Regions from separate parts of the Vibrio olivae genome, predicted to be linked through region 1. Evidence: riboswitches for the same ligand, from Rfam matches in the RefSeq annotation. Region 1 holds a riboswitch; the other holds the start of a gene.
The links. A riboswitch is a leader RNA that binds a small molecule or an ion and turns the genes downstream of it on or off. The one in region 1 is predicted to bind lysine.
Positions count from the first base shown of each region.

Region 2: linked by a shared signal. The riboswitch ahead of ACFFUV_RS05385 (Na+/H+ antiporter NhaC family protein) and the one ahead of lysC (lysine-sensitive aspartokinase 3) in region 1 are both predicted to bind lysine.

Region 1 covers NZ_JBHMEP010000009.1:119,006-122,141, forward strand. The annotation lists gene ACFFUV_RS19615 (PglL family O-oligosaccharyltransferase) at 1-66, shown strand, start outside; gene ACFFUV_RS19620 (pyridoxal-phosphate-dependent aminotransferase family protein) at 113-1,231, opposite strand; lysine riboswitch at 1,412-1,589, shown strand; gene lysC (lysine-sensitive aspartokinase 3) at 1,708-3,057, shown strand; gene metH (methionine synthase) at 3,111-3,136, opposite strand, start outside.
Region 2 covers NZ_JBHMEP010000001.1:1,170,225-1,173,360, reverse strand. The annotation lists gene ACFFUV_RS05395 (inosine/guanosine kinase) at 1-1, shown strand, start outside; gene ACFFUV_RS05390 (H-NS family histone-like protein) at 71-490, opposite strand; lysine riboswitch at 957-1,137, shown strand; gene ACFFUV_RS05385 (Na+/H+ antiporter NhaC family protein) at 1,249-2,847, shown strand; His leader region at 3,030-3,136, shown strand, end outside.

The sequences.
Region 1 (3,136 bases):
CAATACACGTTCTCTCCACCGCACCATGAAAGCCAAATCGGCCCAGGGGAAGGGCTGAGCGACTAACAAGCAGGGGCGAAATTCTATCCGCCCCTGTGTCATTTTAATGATATTAGAGAAGCGAGGTTTGCAAGGCCTGCAGACACAGTGCGATGTTCTCTTTGCGTGCCCCATACCCCATTAAGCCAATTCGCCAAGCTTTACCAGCCAAATCGCCTAATCCAGCACCAATTTCCAAATTATACTGCTCTAGAAGTTGACGACGAATACTCGCTTCATCAACGCCTTCCGGTACATAGATAGCATTCAATTGTGGTAAGCGATGTGCTTCCTCTACAACAAAACGAAAACCGAGCTTTTCCAGACCAGATTTCAACTCTTCATGCATATCACGATGACGTTGCCACGCATTTTCTAGCCCTTCTTGCTTAAGAAGCAATAACGCTTCATGCAGCGCGTAAAGACTATTCACTGGCGCAGTGTGATGGTAACTGCGTTTGCCTTCCCCACTCCAATATCCAAGCACCAAACTCTGATCTAAGAACCAACTGCGAATCGGCGTTTGACGAGATTGAATCTTTTCGACCGCTTTCGCAGAGAAGGTCAACGGTGAAAGCCCTGGCACACACGACAGACACTTTTGACTCCCCGAATACACCGCATCCAACTGCCACTCATCCACTTTTAATGGTACTCCACCGAGAGAGGTGACCGCATCGACAATCGTTAATACGTCGTGCTTTTGCGCTAAAGCGCCGAGCGCCTTCGCGTCAGATAAAGCACCTGTTGAGGTTTCTGCATGAACAAAAGCCAACAGTTTAATATCCGATTCCGCCTCCAACGCTTGTGCCACTTTCTCCACGCATACTGGCGCTCCCCAAGGGTCATCGACCACGACGGGTACACCACCAGCACGAACCACATTTTCACGCATGCGCTCGCCAAACACACCATTACGGCAAACCAACACTTTGTCTCCCGGTTCGATTAAGTTGGTAAAGCAAGCCTCCATCCCAGCACTACCCGGTGCAGAGACTGCGATAGTGAAGGCATTTTCCGTTTGGAAAGCGTATTTCAGCAGTTGTTTTAATTCATCCATCATGCCGATAAATAGCGGGTCTAAGTGACCAATGGTTGGGCGACTTAGCGCCTGTAATACACGAGGTGAAATATCAGAAGGACCAGGTCCCATCAAGGTGCGATGAGGGGGCAGAAAACTGTCAATCGTCATGAGAATTCCTTTGCAAATAATGACTGGGGGGAAGGCTACCTTAATCCAATTTTATTCCTTGAGCAATTGGCCAAAGGTATAGTGGTCTAACCAGTTAGCGCGCACCGCCATGTATTGTTGTTACCGCAATAATTACTGATTGACATTCGTTCCATAACAACGTTCAATGGCTAAGCATTTTTATGCAGAAGAGGAGCACTGCCTAGGTAGGTATGACGTGGAGCCACAACTCTAATACATCATATCGAGGGAGAGCAGTGCCGAGATGAACCAGAGATGTGGATTTGGTTTGTCGGTTGACTTGGGTTGAATCCCATCAACTGTCATCAGTGCTATCTGATGAAGGGCTTCTGAGGTCACTATTCAAATCTTTAAACCTCTCTTTTTGCTCTAGCACTCTCTTCATCGACAGAACGTTTGATTACTCTATTCGTAATCGATTATTGATTCTTTTTGGAAGCCATGGGAGACCTACAGTGAGCGCATTTAACGTTGCCAAATTTGGCGGAACCAGCGTCGCTAACTTTGAAGCAATGAGCCGTTGTGCGGCCATTATCGAAGCCAATCCAAACACCAAACTTGTTGTCAGCAGTGCATGCTCTGGTGTCACCAACCTTTTGGTTGAACTCGCTAACGGAGTCAGCGAACAAGAACGCCGAGCTGAACTGTTACAGAAACTCGCCAACATCCACGACACCATTTTATCTCAGCTTAAGGATGCCGCCGAAACTGCGGCCGAGGTCTATACGATTCTCGATACCATTACTAGCCTTGCGGAAGCAGCATCAATCCAAGCCAGCACCAAACTGACCGATCACCTTGTTGCTTGTGGTGAGCTAATGTCGACACATATTCTCACTCAGTTAATGCGTGAGCGTGGAATCGACGCAGTGCGCTTTGATATTCGTGATGTCCTGCGAACCGACAGTGATTATGGACAAGCTGAGCCACAACTCGAAGCCATCAGTCAATTGGCTCAAGAAAAGTTGGTGCCACTTTGCCAGCAACATGTTGTGATCACTCAAGGCTTTATTGGAAGTGATGAGGAAGGCAATACCACGACACTTGGCCGTGGCGGCAGTGACTACAGCGCCGCATTAATTGCTGAAGGTGTAAAATCTAGCGGGCTAGAGATTTGGACTGACGTACCAGGGATTTACACGACCGATCCACGTATCGCCCCTAAAGCGACACCGATCCCTGAGATCAGCTTTAGTGAAGCCTCAGAGATGGCCAACTTTGGCGCCAAGATTCTGCACCCTTCGACGCTGTTACCTGCGCTGCGCCACGATATTCCGGTATTTGTTGGTTCCTCGAAAGAACCGGACAACGGAGGAACATGGATTCGCCGTAAAGTCGAGAGCTCCCCACTATTTCGTGCTCTTGCGCTACGTACCAATCAGACCATGATTACGCTGCACAGTGCGAAAATGTTCCAAGCCTATGGCTTCCTCGCCAAAGTGTTTGAAATTTTAGCCAAGCACAAAGTCTCGGTCGATTTAATTACAACCTCAGAAATCAGTGTCTCTCTGACACTCGACAAAACAGGTACTGCGGGTGGCGCCCCTCAACTTCCGCAAGCCGCACGCGAGGAGCTTGAAGAGTTATGTACCGTTGATGTCGAACAAAACCTAAGCTTGGTCGCCCTAATTGGTAACAATATGAGCAGCAATCGTGGGCATGCAAAACAAGTGTTCGGTACCCTAGAAGACTATAACCTGCGCATGATTTGCTTTGGTGCAAGCCCGCATAACCTATGCTTTTTGTTGGAAGAGTCGGTGGCGAAAACCGCGATTGAAAAACTGCATAGAGAACTCTTCGAATAAACCACAACAAAAAACGCCAGCGTAATGCTGGCGTTTTTATATCGAGAACAGAACTAGTTCATATTGGGCCCTAACCACT
Region 2 (3,136 bases), on a different contig from region 1:
ATCGTTTATTGGATACAAAAAAGCCTGCAATATGCAGGCTTTTTTATAAATTAATTTTAATCACAATGGATTAATTTTTTTCGATAAGGAAATCGTCCAATGAGTTACCCGCATCTAAATGCGCTTGGATAGCTGATGGAGTACGACCTTGTCCTGTCCACGTTTTTTCTTGTCCATTTGCATCAACGTATTTGTATTTTGCTGGACGAGGAGTACGTTTAGACTTTGATTTCTTACTTTTTGTTTCACCAGATAATGCATCGATCAACGCCGTTACATCAATTCCGTCTTGAGCAATTTGCTCAGCAATAGCGGCAAGTTTTGCTTCTTGCTCTGCTTTTTCAGCAAGTTCTGCTTCTTCTTGTTCTTTACGTTCTTCAACAACAATAGTGAGTTTATCTAAAGCTTCTTCCAATTGCTCCATTGTTAAATCACGAGCAAAGGCACGAAGACTACGAATATTTAAAAGTGTTTTTGTCAGTTCCGACATTGTTCATACCTACTGAATTGAGTTTATATATAGATATTAATCTGCAAAGTTAACTAATACAATATTCTACTGTCAATAATATTTAAATTTTTTAGAGTTTGCGGATTTTGTGATCTCTATATCTGACTGCAATTGGGTTAATAAAGTTCAAAATATTGATTAGTAATTCTTCTATAATAGATATTTATCGAAAGGTATTTTACAAATATTTTGTTTAAAAATGTAATAATTAACCTTAGCGTAGATATTCAGAATTAATTCATTTGAATCTCTTGTTATGACATTTTACTCATAAACTTACGTGTTACATGCAATTTCTCTATTTAAATTGTGATTCGATACGTAAATCGGCTTTTGGGATGTTGTGTTGCAATAGCTCTCTAAATGAGTAAAATGGCGGCCACCTAATGCTGATGCAGGGTTGTATTGTGCTGTTTTTGACCAGCACTAAGGTATAATCTTTTGCATGAGCGGTAGAGGCGCGAACTGAAAGAGTCGCTGTTATTGGGGTGATGCCAATGAATAACAGTTAAAGGTCTTTTCGCCGAAGTCTATATCTTTATCAGGGATATAGGCTGGGGGTGCAGCGAATAGGTGCACCACTGCCATAGTCTATTATTTTAAAACTATGGAGCGCTACTGTAGGGTGTGGGTTCAGCATTCGCTTACCTTTCGCTTATTATCAACAATGACGTTTTGTTTTCATCTCGTATTGTCTGCAGTAGATCTCTAGCCAATCTAACTGGTTTTTGAAGATCATGAATTTAATTGATTTTGCTTCTTCGCCGATGTCCTTGTTGCCACCATTGGTTGCATTGAGCTTGGCGATTGTCACACGTCGTGTATTACTTTCTCTTGGAGTGGGGATTCTTTTAGGGGCGCTGTTGCTCACGGGATTCACACTTTCTTCTACCGCTCACTATGTCGGTACCACGGTGAAAGCCGTGTTCATCGAAGACGGTAGTATTAATAGCTGGAATATGAGTATTGTCGGTTTTCTGATTCTATTGGGAATGATGACGGCCTTGCTCGCATTGTCTGGCGGCACACGCGCTTTTGCTGCATGGGCTCAGTCACGAGTAAAAAGTAAACGCGGATCAAAGCTGCTAGCAGCTTTTCTAGGCGTGTTTATTTTTATTGACGACTACTTTAACAGCTTGGCCGTTGGTGCGATTTCACGCCCAGTGACTGACCGTTTTTATGTTTCTCGCTCTAAACTGGCTTATATTCTTGACTCCACCGCCGCGCCAATGTGCGTCATCATGCCCGCATCTAGTTGGGGCGCATACATCATGACCATCATCAGTGGCATTCTGGTTGCGCATGGCGTGACGGAATATTCAGCACTAGGTGCGTATTTACGTATTGTACCGATGAACTTCTACGCCATCTTTGCATTGCTTATGGTGTTTGCTGTCGCCTGGTTTGGTCTCGATATTGGTAAAATGCGCGAACACGAGATCTCTGCGTCTCAAGGGCGGGGGTACGATAAAGAGAATGAAGTGAGTGAGGAAGCGCGCGATCTCACTGAAGAGCTTGATATTGTTGAAAGTGAAAATGGCAAAGTGTCGGACTTGGTGTTACCGATCGTCTTCCTTATTGTCGCGACAGTCATTGCCATGATGTACACCGGAGCGCAAGCTCTTGCCTCCGATGGGCTTGGCTTTAATATTTTGGGCGCATTTGAAAATACTGATGTCGGTACGTCACTGATCTATGGTGGTGTTGTTGGTTTAGCCATCGCACTATTGACGGTGTTCAAGCAAAAAATCGCGCTAAATGCTATTTTACATACCCTCTGGGTCGGTGCGAAGTCCATGTTTGGTGCCATATTGATCTTGCTCTTTGCTTGGACGATAGGTTCAATTATTGGTGATATGAAAACCGGTAGCTACCTGTCGACACTTGCACAAGGAAATATTGGTACTCAATGGTTACCTGTGATTTTATTCCTGCTCTCTGGGTTAATGGCTTTTTCAACCGGCACCTCATGGGGAACGTTTGGCATCATGCTTCCTATCGCTGGTGATATGGCAGGTGCAACCGATGTTGCCATGATGCTACCAATGCTCAGTGCTGTATTAGCGGGATCGGTTTTTGGCGATCATTGCTCACCGATTTCAGACACGACAATTTTATCGTCAACCGGTGCACGTTGTGATCACATTGATCATGTGTCCACTCAGTTGCCTTATGCATTATCCGTTGCGCTGATTTCATGTATTGGCTTTGTAGTTTTAGGTTTCTTTGGTTCACCAATGCTTGCACTAGCAGCGACATCCGTGGCGTTTATTGTTTTGTGCTTGGTACTTTCTGCGATGTCTAAGTCCAAAATGGCGAAATTAGAAGCTTTATAACTGTCTGATTTTGAACCTATTAGTGAAAGGTGCTTCGGCACCTTTTTTATTTGTATTATACAAATTAAAAAAAACGAAAATAAAAGGTTGAAAAAAAGGCCGAGCTTCGATAGTGTTGAACACAGTTCACAAAAACTCAAAAAGCCAAAGTAATTAAGTATGCGTAATTTCGTAATGAACATTCATCATCACCATCACCCAATCTAGTCTTTCGGGCGATGTACGCGTACCCGGGAGGCAGGACTCTCCCGGTGGTTGAAATCGAAGTGATTACAGATTCAAACCCTTG